4 regions of the Variovorax sp. 160MFSha2.1 genome follow, and region 1 is predicted to be linked to each of the others. Evidence: predicted binding sites of a transcription regulator. Region 1 holds the regulator's gene; each other region holds the start of a gene.
What was found. Region 1 encodes sigma-54, which starts transcription at its own class of promoters, with help from an activator protein. Its sites were predicted from a motif close to TGGCANGNAANCTGCTTT; they were not measured.

Region 1 (5,079 bases):
CGAGGCCAAGGTCACGGAGCGCGAGCAGGCGGGCCGCACCGTCTACCGCGTGCGCGCCGGTCCGTTCAGCAAGAAGGACGACGCCGACCGCCTGAAGGAACGTCTGGACGGCGGCGGCATGGATTCCGCGCTGGTCCGCGTGCAGCGCTGAGCGCTGCACACAACAGCCGGAATAGCCCTCAAGCCCCGCCGGGCGGCGTTTACCGCCACCATTCGTCGCCTTTCATATCGCCTTTCGTAGCTTCGGGCGCGCCGTCGAGCAGGGGAGTGGAACTCCCCGCCGCGCGCCGGCTCAGTCTGCCGTACCAACTGGAGAACCCTTTCAAATGAAACGTCGTGACTTTTCGCTGGCCGCCACTTCGCTCGGGCTGATGTCCCTGGGTGTCAACACGGCCCACGCCCAGGCGCGCGCGCCCAAGGCCGGTTCCGAGTACCTGGTGCTCGACAAGCGCGTGCCTGTCGACGCTCCCGCGGGCAAGGTCGAGGTGGTCGAGTTCTTCTCGTACAACTGCCCGCACTGCAACGATTTCGAGCCGACGCTGGAAGCGTGGCTCAAGACCATCCCGAAGGAAGTTTCCTTCCGCCGCATTCCCGTTCCCTTCGTGGGCAACGACGTCGAAGCCAAGCAGCGCCTGTACTACGCGCTCGAAGCCATGGGCAAGGTCGACGAGTTCCAGCCCAAGGTGTTCAACGCGATCCACGCGCAGCGCCAGAACGTGAACGGCGACGCCAACATCATTGCCTGGGCCACCGCCAACGGCCTGGACGCCACCAAGTTCAAGGAAACCTTCACCTCGTTCGGCGTGGCCAGCAAGGCCAAGCGCGCCTCGCAGCTGACCGACGCCTACAAGGTGGCCGGCGTGCCCGCGATGGCCGTGGCCGGCCGCTGGTACGTGGACGGCGAAACCGCCGGCAACATGACCAAAGTACTTCAGGTCGTGAACTATCTGATCGGTGAAGCGAAGAAGGGCTGAAGCCCGAAAAGCTGAACCGTGCCGCGCCGTTGCGCGGTGTTTCTGGTAGAAAACCAGAAGGAAAGTCAAGCCCGCTTAGGCGGGCTTTTTCACCTGTGCGTGCGGGGCAGAAGCACTCAGCCGCATACAATGCCGAGCAAGTTTCGTGCCTCTATGACATTGCACTCTTACCCCACAACCCCCTTCCTGCGTCGCATCGGCCGCCTGGCCGCCGGCGCGCTGTTGCTGGCAGGCCTCGCCTCGGGAGCGGTGGCCGAAACCGCCGACCGCTCCAAGCCGATGAACATCGAGTCCGACTCGATGCGCTACGACGACCTGAAGCAGACCAGCGTGTTCACCGGCAACGTTTTGGTGACAAAGGGCACGATCATCATCCGTGGCGCACGGCTGGACGTGCGCCAGGACGCCGAGGGCTACCAGTACGGCGTGGTCACGGCGGCGCCGGGCAAGCGGGCCTACTACAAGCAGAAGCGCAACGCGCCCGACGAGTGGATCGAAGGCGAGTCGGAAGTCATCGAGTACGACAGCCGCGCCGACAACGTCAAGTTCATCCGCAACGCCACCATGCGCCGCCTGCTGGGCGCCACGCCGAACGACGAGAGCCAGGGCGCGCTGATCGTCTACGACCAGAGCAACGACACCTACACCGTCAACGGTTCCACCGTGCCGCCGAACACTGCCGTGAACGCCTCGGCCCCGGGCGGACGCGTCAGGACCATCCTCACCCCCAAGGCCGCCACCGCGCCGGCCGCAGGCGCCTCGGCCCCGGCCGGCGGTGCGAAGGCGCCGGCTCCGGCGCCCACCCCTGCACCCGGCAAGGGCCTGCGCCAGAGCACCACGCTCAGTGACCAGGGAGACACGCGCAAGTGATCGAATCCGCAGGAACTCAGGACGCCAACGGCGCACCGGGCAGCCGCCTGGTCGCGCGCGGCCTGAAGAAGAGCTATGGCAGCCGCACGGTCGTGAAGGACGTCTCGCTCGACGTGCAGAAGGGCGAAGTCGTCGGGCTGCTCGGCCCGAACGGCGCCGGCAAGACCACCTCGTTCTACATGATCGTGGGGCTGGTGCGCGCCGATGCCGGAGACATCACCATCGACGGCGAGCCCATCGCCCACATGCCGATTCACCGCCGCGCCCGCATGGGCCTGAGCTACCTGCCGCAGGAAGCCTCCATCTTCCGCAAGCTCACGGTCGAGGAAAACGTGCGTGCCGTGCTCGAGCTGCAGAGCGAGCCCGACGCGAACGGCAAGCTGGTGCCGCTGTCGAAGGAGCACATCGAGGAGCGCCTGACCGACCTGCTGGCCGACCTGCGCGTCGACCACCTGCGCGATTCGCCCGCGCTGGCGCTGTCGGGCGGCGAGCGCCGCCGCGTCGAGATCGCGCGCGCGCTGGCCACGCAGCCGCGCTTCATCCTGCTGGACGAGCCCTTCGCCGGCATCGACCCGATCGCGGTGATCGAAATCCAGCGGATCATCAGCTTCCTGAAGGAGCGCGGCATCGGCGTGCTCATCACCGACCACAACGTGCGCGAGACGCTGGGCATCTGCGACCACGCATTCATCATCAGCGACGGGCACGTGCTGGCACAAGGCACGCCTTCGGAGATCGTCGACAACGCCGAGGTACGCAGGGTGTACCTGGGCGAGCACTTCCGCATGTAAGGCGCGGGGGCGGTTTCCATCATGAAGCAAGGGCTGTCCCTTCGCGTTTCGCAGCATCTGGCGCTCACGCCGCAGCTGCAGCAGTCGATCAGGCTGCTGCAGCTCTCCACGCTCGAACTGAGCCAGGAGGTGGAGCAGATGCTCGACGAGAACCCGTTCCTCGAGCGCACCGCGGAAGAAGCCGTGCGCGAAGAGTTCGGGCTCGAGACTGCGGATGCCCCGGTACCGCGCGACGAGGATGGCAATGGCGGCAGCGGCAGTGAAGGCGGCGAAAGCGACTTCGCGCCCACGTCCGGTTCGACCTCCACCACTTCCTCTTCCGAAACGGCTTCCACGGCCGCCGACTCCGACGGCCCCGCCGCCGAGATCTCCGAGCGCGAGCCCGACTGGGAAGGCGACGGCACCGTCGACATGGCGCCCGACGACAGCGAATGGGGCGGCGATGCGCCCGCGCGCCAGAACAACGCAGGCGACGACGAGCGCGCCGATGCCACCGAGCTCGCGCGCAGCCAAGAGTCGCTGCAGTCCTTTTTGCACCGCCAGGCGCTGAGCCTGCGGCTCAACGAGAGCGACAGCGCCGCGCTGCGCTTTCTCATCGAATCGCTCAACGACGACGGCTACCTCGAAGACTCGCTGCCCGCGCTGGCCTCGGGCCTGGCCGGCGACGACAACGACGAGTTCGACGACCTCGTGCACCACTTCCAGGTGGCGCTCGGCCTGCTGCAGAGCCTGGAGCCCGCCGGCGTCGGCGCGCGCGACCTCGGCGAGTGCCTGAGCATCCAGCTGCGCGCCATGGCCAGCGACGACGAGACCGAGGAAGAAGAGCTGGTCCGCAAGACCGCCATCGCCATCTGCAAGCAGCCCATGGAGCTGCTCGCGCGCCGCGACTTCAAGCGCCTGGCCACGCTCACCCGCAGCAGCGAGGAGCTGGTGCGCTCGGCGCTGCAGGTCATCGCGCGGCTGGAGCCCAAGCCGGGCCGCAGCTTCGTCGACGTGGAACGCAACATCATCGTTCCCGACGTCATCGTCACCAAGACCGGGCGCGGCACCAACGTGAAGTTCCGCGTCATGCTCAATCCCGAGGTCATGCCGCGCCTGCGCGTGCACGACATCTACGCCGGCGCGCTCAAGTCGCACAAGGGCGAGGGCAGCCAGGCGCTGTCGCAGCGGCTGCAGGAGGCGCGCTGGTTCATCAAGAACATCCAGCAGCGCTTCGACACCATCCTGCGCGTGAGCAACGCCATCGTCGAGCGGCAGAAGAGCTACTTCGTGCACGGCGAGCTCGCCATGCGCCCGCTGGTGCTGCGCGAGATCGCCGACGAGCTGGGCCTGCACGAGTCCACCATCTCGCGCGTGACCACCGCCAAGTACATGGCCACGCCCTTCGGCACGGTCGAGCTCAAGTACTTCTTCGGCTCGGCGCTGGGCACCGAGACCGGCGGCAACGCGTCGAGCACCGCGGTGCGCGCGCTCATCAAGCAGTTCGTCGGCTCGGAGAGCGTGAAGAAGCCGCTGTCGGACAGCCAGATCTCCGAGATGCTGAAGGAGCAGGGCATCGAGTGCGCGCGCCGCACCGTCGCCAAGTACCGCGAAGCATTGCGCATCGCCCCCGCCAACCTGCGCAAGGCACTCTAGAAAGAAGCCGATGAGCCGTGGCCTGATGTCGCGCGCCGGGCATTGGGTCTTCGCCATGGTGGCAGTGCTGCTGTTCGCCGGCTGCGCCACCCTGCCCGACGAGGCCCCGCGCCCGCCCACCAGGACCATCGCCGTCTCGGCCGACACCGCCCTGGGCAAGATCGCGCTGGCCTCGCAGCCCGACCCCGACCTCAGCGGCTTCCGCCTGATGCCCGGCGGCGACTTCGCCTTCGACACCCGCATCCAGCTCGCGCGCCGCGCCCAGCGCACGCTCGACGTGCAGTACTACCAGATCGAGAACGACGAGACCGGCCGCTACCTGCTGCGCACCCTGCGCGACGCCGCCCAGCGCGGCGTGCGCGTGCGGCTGCTGATGGACGACCTCTACACCTCCGGCGAGGACGAGCTGCTGCTGGGCCTCGCCGCCACGCCCAACGTGGAGCTGCGCCTGTTCAACCCCTTCCCGGCCGGCCGCGGCAGCCTGCTGAAGCGCTTCACCGCCTCGCTCTTCGACTTCAGCCGCGTCAACCGCCGCATGCACAACAAGCTGTTCATCGCCGACGGCGCGATGGCGGTGGCGGGCGGGCGCAACATCGGCAACCAGTACTTCAGGCGCACCTCGGGCGAGAACTTCATCGACCTCGACACCTTCGTCACCGGCGCGCTGGTTCCCCGGCTGGGCAGCCTGTTCGACCAGTACTGGAACAGCATCTACGTGCGGCCGATCCAGTCCGTGGTGACCAGCGACCTGCCGCGCGAGGAGTTGCAGAAGCGCTTCGAGCTGGCCACCGGCCCCGACACCACGCCCC
Region 2 (5,079 bases), 1.7 Mb from region 1:
GCCGCCGTTGCCCTGGGTGCGTGTGCGCTCGACCAATAGCGGGTTGAGCTGGCGGTCGATCTCTGCCTGCCTGCGCTGGATCTGGTGCTGCTTGAGCAGTGAATCCTGCCCGGTGCGGCGCATGGCCTCGGTCATGGCGGCGAGGTTGCGCGCGTCCATCGGCGCGCGCGCGCCGGGGGCGTCGCCGCTGCCGCCGGCCAGGCCCTTGAGGTAGCCGGTGACCATGCCCAGCGCGTCGGTCTCGGCCTGCAGGGCGGCCTTCTGGTCCTCGAGCTCGCGGATGCGGCCGTCGAGCGGGCTGGTCGAGCAGCGTGCCGAGAGCTCGCGCTGCTCGCTGAGCACCGAGGTCTCGCCGATGCGCACCGAAGCATCGGCCGACACCTGCAGGCTCTGCACGTCCAGCCCCGCGGGCAGGCAGGCGAAGGTGATCGAGCGCGCGCCGGCCGCGACGCGCGCCACGCGCTCCACGGTGGCGCTGCCGGGGTAGACCTTGACCTGGGTGATGCGCGAGTCGGTGGCTGCCGTGGCGGGTTGTGTAGTCGCCTGACCCTGGGCGCTCAGGCTCAGGACCAGCAGGACGGCGGCACCGGCGGTGGCGCGGAGGAGGGCGGAAGTCGATGCTTTCATGGGATGCCTCTGGAGCGAAGGTGATGAATGACCCAGGCTCATACGGGCGGCCCCGGCGATCGGGGTTAAGGCATCGTCAAAAAAACTTCATGCAGCCGGCGGCGCTGTCGCCAATGCAACCGGCACGGCGTTTCCGGTCGCGCGCGCGACGGCGGATGCGGTGCGTGCTTCATAGAGTGGCTGCATCGTCTTTTCACCCAACCCCGGACAAGGACACACCGCCATGCTCGACACCATCCAGGCCATCAACAAGACCGCCGCCTTCAACCGCTGGGCCGGCTTCGAAGTGACCAGCGCTGCCAACGGCGAAGCCGAACTGCGCATGAACTGGCGCGAGGAGGACATGGGCCAGTACGCCGGCTTCCTGCACGCCGGAATGATCGGCGCGATGCTCGACACCGTGAGCGGCTACGCGGCCGCCACCGTGGCGGGCCGCGTGCTGGCGTCGCATTTCTCGGTGAACTGCGTCTCGCCCGCCATCGGGCGCGCCTTCGTGGCGCGCGGGCGGGTGGTGAAGGCCGGGCGCAAGCAGGTGTTCGCGGCGGCCGAGCTCTATGCGCAGGGCGAGGGTGCCGATTCGCTCAAGCTCGTGGCGACGGGGAACGCAATCCTGGTTCCGGTCGAAGAGCCTGCTTCCGCGCTGCCGAAGAAGGCGCAGCCCGCGGCCTGAGCTTCAGCCCGAAGAGCGGCCGAAGGATGTTGACGCGGCGGATCAGCCCGTCCGTCAACAGCCAGCAGCCCAGCAGCGTCAGCGCCACCAGCAGCGCGGGTTCGACGACCGGGCCGAGCGCGAACGGGGCCAGCAGGGTCACGCCGGCGATGATCAGCGTCTGGTGCAGCACGTACCACGGGTACACCGACTCGTTGGCCCAGCGCAGCCAGGGCCAGGGGCGGTTCAGGTGGCGATGGCCGTGGCCGAGGATGGTCGCGACGGCCAGCCACAGGTAGAGCATGCGCAGCGTGTCCATCAGCAGGCCCGGGGGCGGGCTCTTCATGCCGGTGCGCAGCGCGATGAAGGCGGCGATCACCGCGACCGCCAGCGCGAGCGACATGCGGCGCAGCCGTTCCAGCTCCTTCCACACGCCGGTGTCCACGCCCATCCAGTAGCCGTAGAGGAACATCGTGAAGTAGAGGCTGTGCAGGTGGAAATCGCGCACCAGGTTGTGCGTGGCCGGAAAGCGCGAGGCCAGCAGCACCGTGAAGACCAGCAGCGGCACCACCGGCAACAGCAGCAGCTTCCAGCCGCGCAGGCCGTTGAAGGCTGCGCGCAGCCGCTGGCCGGCAGCGGATTTCCACAGCGGCAGCGTCAGCGCGACCAGTGCCGTGTAGGTAAATAGATAGGGCAGGTACCAGAGGTGGTTCCAGGTGATGCCGAACTCCGCGCCGTCGAAGGCCTGCTTCGGCCAGGGCTGGGCCATCGACAGGTAGCGCAGCAGGAAGGCGCCGAAGCCCGGCGCGACCATCCCGTTGGCCACGCCCTGCGCGTAGGCCTGGTAGGGCACGATCACCGCCATGCCGAAGGCCAGCGGCAGCATCAGCCGCAGGCCCCGGCTGCGCAGCAGGCCCCAGGTGCCCTGGCCTCGGCTCAGGAAGCCGAGCGACACGCCCGAGATCAGGAAGACCAGGTCCATGCGCCACAGGTTCAGGATGCGCATCGGCCATTGCAGCCATTCGGCCGCGTGCGGGCTCTTGAGGTGCCAGGGCCAGTCGGCCACGTAGTACATGCCCACGTGATAGAGGATGACGAAGAGGAAGGCCAGCGCGCGCAGGGCGTCGATGTCGTGGCGGCGGTGGTCGGATGGAATTGCTGGAACGGGATCGGCGGTCATGGGCGGCTCCTCGAAGCGGGAAGGCCGCCATGCTCGGCCCGGCCGCCCCGCGCGGCGCGGCCGGGGGACGGATCGCCCCCGCTTTGTGACGAGCGGTGGCCCGCGGGGACGAAATCCGGCCCCGAAAAGCCGTCCCGGGGCCCGTTTTCGGGAGAATCCCGGCCATGGGAGACCCCCGCAAGAACCTGTACGAACGCTACGCGCCGATCCGCCGTCCGCTGGAGGTGGCTTTCTGGATCGTGCTGATGACGCTGCAGGCCGCGTTCAGCACCATGGTGGCGATCATGGACGTGCGCACGCGCGCCGTGCCCCGGCCCAACTGGGAGGTCGCGACCTGGGAGGTGTCGAGCCACCTGGTGCTCTTGCTGCTGGTGCCCGCGCTGGCGGCGGTCGAGCGCCGGCTGTCGCCGCTGGCGCGTGCCCATCTGCTGCGCTTCCTGGCCTGGCACCTGGTGGCGAGCGTGGTGTTCAGCGTGGTGCACGTGGCGGGCATGTTCGGGCTGCGGTCGATGGTCTACGCCATGGCGGGCGAACGCTACGACTTCTGGAACTGGGCCGGCCAGTGGAGCTACGAGTACCTGAAGGACGTGCGGGTGTACGCGAGCATCGTGTTCGGCATCTGGGCGTACCGGCTGTTCCTGCTGCGTCTGCAGGGGGAGGCGCGGGTGCTGGATGCGCCGGAGGAGGGCGTGATTGCGCCGGCTCCCGTCCCGATTCCGGCTTTGGCGGAACCGGAGGGATTCGAACCCTCCGTGCCCGACGCACCCCCGCCACCGCCAGCCCGCCCCGAACGCTTCCTGGTGCGCAAGCTGCGCCGCGAATTCCTCATCGCCGCCACAGACATCGACTGGCTCCAGGCCGAGGGCAACTACGTCGGCCTGCACGTCAACGGCCACGACTACTTGCTGCGCTCCACGCTGACCGACTTCCTGGCCCAGCTCGACCCGGCGCTCTTCGTGCGCGTGCACCGCAGCCATGCAGTGAACCTGGGGCGCATCAAGGAAATCGAGCCGCTGGACGGCGGCGACGCCCGGCTGCACATGCACGACGGCACCACCGTGCCCTGCAGCCGTCGCTATCGCGATGCCCTGCGCACGGGCATCGGCGCGGCCTGATCCGGTGCGCGGCGGGCCGTGATCGGCCCGTTATTGGTTCATTCCGCACCATCAGAGAGCTTTTAGGCACCATTTTTGCTTCATTGGCCAGCCGCGCCGGTTGATTCAGGTGCGACGCACCAATTCAAACCAAAAATCCGCAAGAAGCTCCAATGGACGCACTCAAACAGGGCGCAGACGCGCTGTTCATCCTTCTCGGCGCCATCATGGTCCTGGCCATGCACGCCGGCTTTGCCTTTCTCGAACTGGGCACCGTGCGCAAGAAAAACCAGGTCAATGCGCTGGTGAAGATCCTGGTCGACTTCTCGGTCTCGACCATCGTGTATTTCCTGGTGGGCTACGGCGTGGCCTACGGCACGCATTTCTTCGTGAGCGCCACCGAGCTGTCGGCGAAGAGCGGCTACGAGCTGGTGAAGTTCTTCTTCCTGCTGACCTTCGCCGCGGCCATACCGGCCATCATCTCGGGCGGCATCGCCGAGCGCGCCAAGTTCTGGCCGCAGCTCATCGCCACGGCGGTGATCGTCGGCTTCGTCTACCCGCTCTTCGAGGGCATCGCCTGGAACAAGCACTTCGGCATCCAGGAATGGATCGCCTCGCTGACGGGCCACGAGTTCCACGACTTCGCTGGCTCCGTCGTGGTGCATGCGGTGGGCGGCTGGCTGGCGCTGCCGGCGGTGCTGCTGCTGGGGGCGCGGCGCAACCGCTACCGCGGCGACGGCTCGCTGAGCGCGCATCCGCCGTCGAACATCCCGTTCCTGGCGCTGGGCGCGTGGGTGCTGTGCGTGGGCTGGTTCGGCTTCAACGTGATGAGCGCGCAGAGCATCGACAAGATCTCGGGCCTGGTGGCCGTGAACTCGCTGATGGCGATGGTCGGCGGCACGCTGGTGGCGCTGGCCATGGGCAAGAACGACCCGGGCTTCGTCTACAACGGCCCGCTCGCCGGCCTGGTGGCGGTGTGCGCCGGCTCCGACCTGATGCACCCGCTGGGCGCGCTGGTGGTGGGCGGCGTGGCCGGCGGCATCTTCGTAAAGCTGTTCACGCTCACGCAGAACAAGTGGAAGATCGACGACGTGCTCGGCGTGTGGCCGCTGCACGGCCTGTGCGGCACCTGGGGCGGCATCGCGGCCGGCATCTTCGGCACGCAGGCGCTGGGCGGCATCGGCGGTGTGAACGTGTGGGCGCAGCTCATCGGCACCGTGATGGGCGTGGCCTGGGCCGCACTGGCTGGCGCGGCGGTGTACGGCGCGCTCAAGGCGGTGGCCGGACTGCGGCTGTCGCAGGAAGAGGAATACGACGGCGCCGACCTGTCGATCCACCACATCTCCGCGACCCCGGAGCGCGAAGTCAACTGGTAAGCGGCAAGGTGCGGCGGCTTGGGCTATTCTCGGCGCCCCTTACAACCGCCGAGGAGTAGACCCATGACAACGACACCCGCTCGCTGGCTGCGCAAAGGCGTCGCCGCACTGGCCGGCAGCCTGCTGATGCTTTCGTTCTCTTCCGTGGCGCAG
Region 3 (5,079 bases), 1.9 Mb from region 1:
TGAGCGTGTCGCTGTGGATGGCCACCTGCGTGTCGGTGGCGTCGGCCACGTCCATGCAGTTGCTGATCGCCGCGGGCGTGGTGCCCCAGTCTTCGTGCAGCTTCAGGCCGATGACGCCGGCCTCGATCTGCTCGTGCAGCGCGTGCGGCAGGCTGGCGTTGCCCTTGCCCAGGAAGCCCAGGTTCATCGGGAAGGCGTCGGCCGCCTGCAGCATGCGCTCGATGTGCCAGGGACCGGGCGTGGAGGTGGTGGCGAAGGTGCCGGTGGCTGGGCCGGTGCCGCCGCCGAGCATGGTGGTCACGCCGGAGGAGAGCGCCTCCTCGATCTGCTGCGGGCAGATGAAGTGGATGTGGCTGTCGATGCCGCCGGCGGTGACGATGTTGCCCTCGCAGCTGATGATCTCGGTGCCCGGGCCGATGACGATGTCCACGCCCGGTTGCACGTCGGGGTTGCCGGCCTTGCCGATGGCGGCGATGCGGCCGTCCTTCAGGCCGATGTCGGCCTTCACGATGCCCCAGTGGTCGAGGATGAGCGCGTTGGTCAGCACCGTGTCGACCGCGCCCTGCGCCCGGGTGCGCTGCGATTGCGCCATGCCGTCGCGGATCGTCTTGCCGCCGCCGAACTTCACCTCTTCGCCGTAGCCGCCGGCGCGAAGCGTGTAGTCGGCCTCGACCTCGATGACCAGCTCGGTGTCCGCGAGACGGATGCGGTCGCCCACCGTGGGGCCGAAGATTTCGGCGTAGGCACGCCTTGAAATGGTCGCCATCAGAGCTTTCCTTGAACCAGGCCGCGAAAGCCGTAGACGATGCGATCGCCCGAAAAGTCGACCAGCTCGACCGTGCGCTGCTGGCCCGGCTCGAAGCGCACCGCGGCGCCGGAGGCGATGTTCAGCCGCATGCCGCGCGCGGCCTCGCGGTCGAAGCCGAGCGCGCCGTTGGTCTCGGCGAAGTGATAGTGCGAGCCGACCTGGATCGGCCGGTCGGCGGTGTTCTGCACCACCAGCGTGAGGGTGCGGCGGCCGGGGTTGAGCGTGTGCTCGCCCTCGTCGGTGAAGAGTTCTCCGGGGATCATGCCGGCCGCCTCAGATGGCCTGCGCCAGCAGCGTTGCGCCCAGGCCGACGACCGCGGCGCCGGCCACGCGCGGCAGCCATGCGTTGGCATTGCGCAGCGCCCAGCCGAATGCGATGCCGATGGCGTGCAGCAGCACGGTCGCGCAGGCCATGCCGGCCAGCGTGAGGGCGGCGCCTTGCTCGCTCGCCAGTTCGTAGCCGTGCGCCACGCCGTGGAAGACAGCGAACACGCCCACCACCACCATCGCCGCCACGGCCGGCAGGCGCACGCGCGTGACCACCAGCAGGCCCAGCACCAGCAGCGAGGCCGCGATCATCGGCTCGACCGCCGGCAGCTGCACGCCGGCCAGCCCCGCCAGCGCGCCCGCGAGCAGCATGCCGGCGAAGGCCAGCGGCGCCCAGAGCAGGTCGGGCCAGGCACGGCGCGCGGCCAGCGCGCTCCACAGGCCGACCGCGACCATCGCCGCGAGGTGGTCGGCGCCGGTCAGCGGGTGCATGAAGCCGGTGACGAAGCCGTGGTGCATGCCGCCGTCGACGCCGGTGTGGGCGCTGGCGGCCAAGGGCAGCAGGAGGGCGATCAGGGCAAGGGTCTTGGAGGTGCTGTGGCGCATGGAAAAGTCCTTCTGTTCTTTCTCTTGTTCTTCGAATGTCAGACGATGGGCTGATGGACGGTGACCAGCTTGGTGCCGTCGGGGAAGGTCGCTTCGACCTGGATGTCGGGAATCATCTCGGCGATGCCGTCCATCACGTCGGCGCGGGTGAGCACGCTGCGCCCCTCGCTCATGAGTTCGGCGACGCTCTTGCCGTCGCGCGCGCCTTCCATGACGGCGGCGGAGATCAGGGCGACGGCCTCGGGGTAGTTGAGCTTGAGGCCGCGGGCCTTGCGGCGTTCGGCCAGGAGTGCCGCGGTGAAGATCAGCAGCTTGTCTTTTTCGCGCGGGGTCAGTTCCATGGGATCGGCATCGGGTGGCGGGAGGAGGCGGCCATTATGGGCAAGCCGGCTTGTTTGCAACAGTCGTGCCTTGTCCGCCAAAAGCCGTATGGATGGCACGGAAGATGCACCGAAACGGTGTGAACCCTGAAGCCACGACCGCCACCCCCGACGATGCCCCGCAGCGCATCGTCAAGGTGCGGCGCGACTACAACAGCTGGGTGGCCAGCGAGACGCTGGAGGACTACGCGCTGCGCTACACGCCGCAGCGCTTCCGCAAATGGTCCGAATGGCGGGTGGCCAACACGGCGTTCGGGGCGGCCTCGTTCCTGATCCTGGAGGCGGTGGGCGCCACGCTGCTGGTGCAGTACGGCTTCGCCAATGCCTTCTGGGCGATCCTGGCGACCGGGCTCATCATTTTCCTGGCGGGCGTGCCGATCAGCATGTACGCGGCGCGCTACGGCGTGGACATGGACCTGCTCACGCGCGGCGCCGGCTTCGGCTACATCGGCTCCACGCTCACCTCGCTGATCTACGCGAGCTTCACCTTCATCTTCTTCGCGCTGGAGGCTGCCGTGATGGCCTATGCGCTGGAACTGGCGCTGGGCATTCCGCCGGTCTGGGGCTACCTGGTGTGCGCGCTGGTGGTGATTCCGCTGGTCACGCACGGGGTGTCGGCCATCAGCCGGCTGCAGCTGTGGACCCAGCCGCTGTGGCTGCTGATGCTGGTGGTGCCCTTCGCGTATGTGCTCGTGCGCGATCCTGGTGCGTTCGCGGGCATCGTGCACTACAACGGCGTGCGCTCGGGCACGAAGGGCTTCGATCTGCACCTGTTTGGCGCAGCCCTCACGGTCGGTATCGCGCTCATCACCCAGATGGGCGAGCAGGCCGACTACCTGCGCTTCATGCCCGCGCGCACGGCGGCCACGGCGCGGCGCTGGTGGGCCGGGGTGCTGGCCGGCGGCCCGGGCTGGGTGGTGCTGGGCGTGCTCAAGATGCTGGGCGGCGCGCTGCTGGCCTACCTGGCGCTCACGCACATGGTGCCGGCCGACCGGGCGGTCGACCCCAACCAGATGTACCTGGCGGCCTACGAGTACGTGTTCCCGCACTACGGTTGGGCGGTGGCGGCCACGGCGCTGTTCGTGGTGATCTCGCAGCTCAAGATCAACGTGACCAACGCCTATGCGGGCTCACTGGCCTGGAGCAACTTCTTCTCGCGCGTGGCGCACAGCCACCCGGGGCGGGTGGTGTGGGTGGTGTTCAACGCGCTCATCGCCTTCATGCTGATGGAGATGAACGTGTTCGAGGCGCTGGGCGACGTGCTGGGCCTGTTCGCCAACATCGCCATCGCCTGGATGATGGCGGTGGTGGCCGACCTGGTCATCAACAAGCCGCTGGGCCTGTCGCCGCCGGGCATCGAGTTCAAGCGCGCGCACCTGTGGGACATCAACCCGGTGGGCGTGGGTGCGATGGCGCTGGCCTCGGGGCTGTCGATCACCGCGCACCTGGGCGTGTTCGGGCCGCTGGCGCAGGCTTTTTCGGCGCTGATCGCGCTGGGCACTGCGCTGGTGGCCTCGCCGCTGCTGGCCTGGGCGACCGGCGGCAAGTACTACCTGGCGCGCGGCGCGGCGTCCTCCGGGGCCGGCGTGGTGCGCTGGGCCAGGGTCGAGCACGAGGGCAGCTACCAGCGCCTGAAGGTGCAGCACTGCGTGATCTGCGAGCGCGAGTACGAGGGGCCGGACATGGCTCACTGCCCCGCCTACCAGGGCCCGATCTGCTCGCTGTGCTGCACGCTGGACGCGCGCTGCGGCGACCTGTGCAAGCCGCACGCGAGCCTGTCGTCGCAGTGGTCGGCGGTGCTGCGCTGGCTGCTGCCGCGGCGCAGCTGGCGCTACCTCGACACGGGGCTGGGGCACTTCCTGCTGCTGATGCTGGTGATCGTGCCGCTGCTGGCGGTGGTGTTCGGCGTGCTCTACCAGCAGGAGCTGCGCGCTCTCGCCGAGGGCGCGCTGGAGCTGGCTTCCGAATCGGAAGTGACGGCCGCGCTGGCGGGGCTGCAGAAGCTGTCGCTGCGCTCGGGCTTCCTGAAGGCGTACATGGCGCTGCTGGTCATCGCGGGCATCGTCGCGTGGTGGCTGGTGCTGGCGCACCAGAGCCGCAAGGTGGCGCAGGAGGAATCGAACCGCCAGACCCACCTGCTGATGCGCGAGATCGAACTGCATCGCGAGACCGACCGCGCGCTGCAGGCTGCAAAGCAGGCTGCCGACGAGGCGCGCGAGATCGCAGAGCAGGCCAAGCAGGCCGCCGACCAGGCCAACCAGGCCAAGAGCCGCTACATCAGCGCCATCAGCCACGAGCTGCGCACGCCGCTCAACAGCATCCTGGGCTACGCGCAGCTCATGGGTGAAGACCACTCGGTGCCGCCACACCGGCAACAGGCGGTGGCGGTCATCAAGCGCGGCGGGGAGCACCTGCTCTCGCTCATCGAGGGCACGCTGGCCATCGCGCACATCGAGGCCGGCAAGCTCACGCTGCACGCGCGGCCGATGCGCTTCGCCGACACGCTGCGCGAGCTGGCCGACATGTTCGAGCTGCAGGCGGCCGAGAAGGGCCTGCAGTTCCGCTTCGAGGCAGCGGGGCAGCTGCCCGAGGTGGTGCGCGCCGACGAGAAGCGCGTGTGCCAGATCCTCATCAACCTGCTGGGCAACGCGATCAAGTTCACGGCCGCGGGGCAGGTCACGCTGCGGCTGGCCTATGCGCGCGAGTTCGCCTCCATCGAGATCGAGGACACGGGCCCGGGCATGCCGGCCGGGGACATCGAGCGCATCTTCGAACCCTTCGCGCGAGGCAACGCCACGGGCACGGCAGCCGCGCCGGGGGCGGGGCTGGGGCTCACCATCGCCAAGATGCTCACCGACCTGATGGGCGGCGAGATGAAGGTGAGCAGCACGCCGGGCGTGGGGTCGCTCTTCTGCGTGCGGCTGTTTCTGCCGCGCGTGCATGACGCGGCGGCCGGCGCGGGACGCGCGCTACCCGTTCCGCGCGCGCGGCGCGGCTACGAGGGGCCGCGCCGACGCC
Region 4 (5,079 bases), 820 kb from region 1:
GGCGCTCAAGGACAACGATGTCATCGAGGTCGGAGGCTGCCGCATCCATTTCCGCGCGCGCAGCAACCTCGACACCGGTGCCGGCTCGATCCGCACCGCCTCGGGCGAATACCCGTCGGGCGCGATGCCGCTGTCTTCGGCTCCCACGGAATCCGGCGCGCTGGTCGAGCTCGGCATTCCGGTGCTGCGCGTGCTCTCCGGCGCCAACGAAGGGCAGGACGTGGGCTTGCAGAAGGTGGTCACCACCGTCGGCAAGCCCGGCGTTGCCGTGGCGGTGGTCACTCGCCGGCGCCAGGGCTACGTGGCGGCTGGTGTCGAAGGCAACGTCACGCTCAACGGCCTGCAGCTGGGGGCCGAGGCCGTCGCGCTGCAGGAGCGCGACGTGCTCGAGCTGGGCGATGCCACGCGCATGCAGTTCGTGCGCATCTGAGGCGCTTTCCCTCTTGGCTCGCCGCGGCCGCGCCTTCACGGACCGGGCGCCGTGAGAGAAGAACTGCGGCGGCACTGGCCGCGCATTGCGATCACGCTGCTGCCGGTGTTGCTGGCGCTGGCGCATGCCACCGGCGCCTGGCGGCTGACCGCTCTTGAACGTTTTGACCAGCTGATCTACGACGTCCGCCTGCGTGCCACCATGCCGGGCACGCCCGATGCGCGGGTGGTGATCGTCGACGTCGACGACGCCAGCCTCGCACGGCAGGGCCAGTGGCCCTGGGCCCGCGACAAGATCGCCCGCCTGACCACCGAGCTGATGACCCGCCAGCAGGCGGCCGTGCTCGGCTTCGACGTCATGTTCCTCGAGCCTGACCGCAGCTCGGGCCTCGACAGGCTGAGGGAAATCATGGGTGGCCCGCTGGGCAAGGTGCCCGGCCTGGCCGCCGAGGTCGAGCGGCTGGCGCCCTCGCTCGATCACGATGCCACGCTCGCTGCCGCGCTGAGCGGCCGGCGCGTGGCGCTGGGCTACTACTTCACGCGCACGGAAGCGCCGAGCGCCAAGGGGCAGCTGCCTGCGGCACCCCTGCTGCCGGCCGGTGCTTTCCCGCAGGACGGTACCTACGCCACGGGCTGGAACGGCTTCGGTGCCAGCCTGCCCGAACTGGCGAAGGCGGCGCCGGTTGCGGGCTTCCTGAACACGCTGGTCGGCATCAACGGCGATGGCGTCATCCGCAGCGTGCCGCTCATCGCCCGCTACGACGGCGACAAGGCGCAGCCGGGCTACTACGAGTCGCTGGGCCTTGCGGTCTACCGCCTCGCGAACGGATCGCCGCCCGTGCAGCCGGCCTTCGCGCCGGGCGGCGGCAATGCGCCCCAGCTCGAATCGCTGAGGGTGGGGCGGCTGCGCATTCCGGTCGACGGCACGGGCAGCATGCAGGTGCCGTTTCGCGGCCAGGGCGGCGCGGACGGCGGATCGTTCCGCTACGTGCCGGCCGCCGACGTGCTCGAAGGCAGACTCGCGCCAGGCGAGCTGAAGGACAGGATCGTGCTCGTGGGCGCCACCGCGCCGGGGCTGCAGGACCTGCGCGCCACGCCGGTCGAAGCCGCGTTCCCGGGCGTGGAAGTGCATGCAAACATCGTCTCCGCGCTGCTCGACCGGCGCCTGCTGAGCGTGCCCGACTACGCGCCGGGCTACGAGGTGCTGCTCGTCGCCGTGACCGGCCTCCTGCTGGCCTTCGGGATGTCTCTGCTGTCAGCGCCGCGCGCCCTGCTGCTCGCCGCCGGCGCGATCGCGGCGCTGATCGGGCTGAACGTGTGGCTCTACGTGGGCTCCAGCCTCGTGCTGCCGCTGGCGTCTGTGCTGGCGATGGCGGCCCTGGCCTTCGCGTTCAACATGAGCTGGGGCTACTTCGTCGAATCGCGCGCGCGGCGCGGCCTCGTGCGGCTCTTCGGCACCTACGTGCCGCCCCAGCTCGTCAACGAAATGATGGAGCACCCCGGCCGCTACAGCATGCGCGCAGAGAGCAAGCCCATGACCGTGATGTTCTGCGACATGCGCGACTTCACGCGCCTGTCGGAGCAGATGGCGCCGGCCGAACTGCAGGCCTTTCTCAACACCGTTTTCAGCCGGCTCACCAACGTCATCAGCGCCCACCGCGGCACCGTCGACAAGTACATGGGCGACTGCGTCATGGCCTTCTGGGGCGCGCCCATCGATACGCCCGACCACGCTACGCTCGCCGTGCGGGCCGCGCTCGACATGGCCGATGCCGTGCACGACATCAACCGCTTCCATCGCGCCAGCGGCCGGCCCGAGATCAGCGTAGGCATCGGCATCAACAGCGGCGTGATGAGCGTGGGCGACATGGGATCGACCGCGCGGCGCAGCTATACCGTGGTCGGCGATGCGGTCAACCTCGCGTCTCGCCTCGAGGGCCTGAGCGGACACTACGGCGTTGAAGTGGTCGCGAGCGGCGCGACGCGCGAGTTGGCGCCGGGCTTCGTCTGGCAGGAGCTCGACAGCGTGCGGGTCAAGGGAAAAGCACAGGCCGTTGCCGTTTTTACGCCCTTGTCCGCAAGCACGCCCGAAGCGCAGCAGCAGACGCGGCAGCTGCTCGAACGCTGGGGCGAAGTGCTGGCTGCATATCGTCGCCAGGACTGGGCCATGGGCCGAAACTTGCTGGCTCCCCTGCTCGCCGCGGATGCGAAAAAAGTCCTTTACCAGCTCTACGCCCAGCGTTTAGCCTCGATGGCGTTGCGACCGCAAGACCCGAACTGGGACGGCGCGACCCGGTTCGAGACCAAATGACGACAGACACATAAAAGGGGTCTTTCACAATGCAGGTTCGTGTGCTGGGTTGCTCGGGCGCCATCGCCAAAGACTGCCGCACCACCTCGTTCCTGGTCGACACGGACCTGCTCGTCGATGCGGGCACCGGTGTCGGAGATCTCACGCTCGATGAAATGGCCTGCATCGACGACGTCGTGCTCACGCACAGCCACCTCGACCACATCGCAGCGCTCCCTCTGATGCTCGACGCCATCGGCAGCCGCCGCACGCAGCCGCTGCGCGTGCACGCGCTGAGCGCCACCATCGACGCGCTGCGCACGCACGTGTTCAACAACGTCATCTGGCCGGACTTCGAGAGCATTCCCAGCCAGGAGGCGCCCTTCGTGAGCTTTCACGACATCGCGGTGGGCCAGCAACTGCCACTGGGCAGCCGTGAGCCCAAGATGGTCGAAGTGCTGCCCGCGTTCCACACCGTGCCGGCCTGCGGCTTCGCCGTGCGACGAGCCGAGGGCGGCGCCCACTGGGTGTTCAGCGGAGACACCGAGCGCAACGCGCCCTTCTGGGAGCGCGTGAACGAGCTCGAGGTGGCAATGCTCGTGATCGAAACGGCATTCAGCAGCCGCGAGCAGGCGCTGGCCGAGCGCAGCCTGCACCTGTCGCCCGCCGTTCTGGCCGGTGAACTCGCCCGCATCGCGCCGGGCAAGCAGTACCCGATCTACATCACCCACACCAAGCCCGCCGAGACCGACGAGATCATGAGCCAGATCGAAGCCTTGGTGACCGAGCACGCGGCAGGCATGGGGCAGCGGGACATTCGCTGGCTGAAGGTGGATGGTGTCCTGACTTTCTGACCGCCGGTCAGTGGGTACATTGGCATGACAAATTTGTCACGAAGTGTCGCATCTTGAGGCAAGTTGTGTCACGTGGTGTAACACCGAAGTGACTCCAAGTGACGTGTTCGGTCGGTGGGAGGGCTTGGAGACGGGTGGCACGGATGCTGCGGAAGGTACCTCGCTCCGGGCAGGTTCCCGGGCGTAACAACCAACCTACCTGGAGTTCCTAAATGAACGTTCGTACCGTTGCCCGCCGCGCTCAGGCCGGCTTTACCCTTATCGAACTGATGATCGTTGTGGCGATCATTGGTATCTTGGCTGCTATTGCGATTCCGCAATATCAGACCTATGTTGCTAAATCCCAGGTTTCGCGTGTGATGGGCGAAACGGCTGCACAAAAGACTCCCGTTGAAGACTGCCTGAACAACGGCCAAATGACTGCTGGTGGTGCGACCGATGCAACGCACTGCGGCGGCACGGCCAGCGCTTCGAATCTGCTGAAGGACGCTGACGGCAATACGCTCAACGGCGCTGCTCCGGCCGCTGGCAAGGGTGGTGTTCCCGCTCTGACGATCACCGCTGGCGCCAACGGCGCAGGCCCGACCGCCGCGCTGGTCGCCACGTTTGGTAGCTCTGCTTCTGCAGCTCTGACGACTCAGACGCTCACTTGGAACCGCGACGCTAACGGCAGCTGGACCTGCGCCACGACGGTGGCGAAGAAATACACGCCTGCTGGTTGTGTTTCGAGCGGCTCCTAATTCACGCCTACAAGACTAAAAAAGCCGCCTTTGGGCGGCTTTTTTTATCTTTCAACACAATCATGTCCTGCTCAAAGTCCACGGCTAGAGGCTTTACGCTTATTGAACTGATGATTGTTGTTTCGATCATTGGGATGCTCGCAGCAATTGCCGTTTCTCAGTATCAGAGCTATGTTTTAAGGTCACAAGTTCAGCGTGTTGTAGCCGAATCTGCAGCAATCAAATCTGCACTCGAAACTTGTCTCGCAAGCGGAAAGACCAACGTGGGGAATCCGGGAATCACTGGCAATTGCGATCCTCAAGCAACAGCCTCCAATCTACAGGCAACGGGCGGCAACGCAGCCCCCTCTATTGCAGAGACTTGGTCGACAGTTGGCTCAGGTGTTCCACAGGTGTCCTTGTCCACTACCGCTCCGTCGTCGATTGTGGCGACCTTTGGAAATCTAGCCGGAGCACCGCTGCAAGGAGCGACTGCAGGATCGATTACGTGGAAGCGTGATCTTGATGGCTCCTGGACTTGCAAGTCAGCGAGCATCGATCCCAAATATGTCAGCCCTGCTTGCCCTCTTTGAAGGCACGGTATCCAGCAACTCCATCCTGAGCCACCAGCACTTAGTGGGCGGACCCACGGCTGGATTGGCGCTCAAGGCGCTCCCTGACTTCTGGCGCTAGAGCAGCGGAACGGTTCGTCAAAAGTTGCCGCCACTCCTTCTGCATCGATTGTTCGACTTCGGAAGTCACATTTTTGGTCTCTCGAGGATCAGAT

Region 2: ABL838_RS10770 (ammonium transporter) is a predicted target of sigma-54. The motif match lies at 3,636-3,653, and genes of this name have one in related genera.
Region 3: ABL838_RS25225 (urease subunit gamma) is a predicted target of sigma-54. The motif match lies at 2,103-2,120, and genes of this name have one in related genera.
Region 4: ABL838_RS30730 (pilin) is a predicted target of sigma-54. The motif match lies at 3,709-3,726, and genes of this name have one in related genera.

What each region holds. Positions count from the first base shown of each region.
Region 1 covers NZ_CP157624.1:672,739-677,817, forward strand. The annotation lists gene ABL838_RS02950 (SPOR domain-containing protein) at 1-151, shown strand, start outside; gene ABL838_RS02955 (thiol:disulfide interchange protein DsbA/DsbL) at 327-974, shown strand; gene lptA (lipopolysaccharide transport periplasmic protein LptA) at 1,128-1,844, shown strand; gene lptB (LPS export ABC transporter ATP-binding protein) at 1,841-2,635, shown strand; gene rpoN (RNA polymerase factor sigma-54) at 2,657-4,270, shown strand; gene ABL838_RS02975 (phospholipase D family protein) at 4,281-5,079, shown strand, end outside.
Region 2 covers NZ_CP157624.1:2,411,482-2,416,560, forward strand. The annotation lists gene ABL838_RS10750 (DUF4139 domain-containing protein) at 1-627, opposite strand, end outside; gene ABL838_RS10755 (PaaI family thioesterase) at 851-1,297, shown strand; gene ABL838_RS10760 (acyltransferase family protein) at 1,209-2,456, opposite strand; gene ABL838_RS10765 (LytTR family DNA-binding domain-containing protein) at 2,621-3,571, shown strand; gene ABL838_RS10770 (ammonium transporter) at 3,724-4,926, shown strand; gene ABL838_RS10775 (MBL fold metallo-hydrolase) at 4,990-5,079, shown strand, end outside.
Region 3 covers NZ_CP157624.1:5,513,245-5,518,323, reverse strand. The annotation lists gene ureC (urease subunit alpha) at 1-766, opposite strand, end outside; gene ABL838_RS25235 (urease subunit beta) at 766-1,071, opposite strand; gene ABL838_RS25230 (HupE/UreJ family protein) at 1,082-1,681, opposite strand; gene ABL838_RS25225 (urease subunit gamma) at 1,720-2,022, opposite strand; gene ABL838_RS25220 (ATP-binding protein) at 2,127-5,079, shown strand, end outside.
Region 4 covers NZ_CP157624.1:6,639,263-6,644,341, reverse strand. The annotation lists gene ABL838_RS30745 (FHA domain-containing protein) at 1-430, shown strand, start outside; gene ABL838_RS30740 (CHASE2 domain-containing protein) at 482-2,740, shown strand; gene ABL838_RS30735 (3',5'-cyclic-nucleotide phosphodiesterase) at 2,770-3,573, shown strand; gene ABL838_RS30730 (pilin) at 3,786-4,313, shown strand; gene ABL838_RS30725 (pilin) at 4,376-4,885, shown strand; gene ABL838_RS30720 (sulfatase-like hydrolase/transferase) at 4,926-5,079, opposite strand, start outside.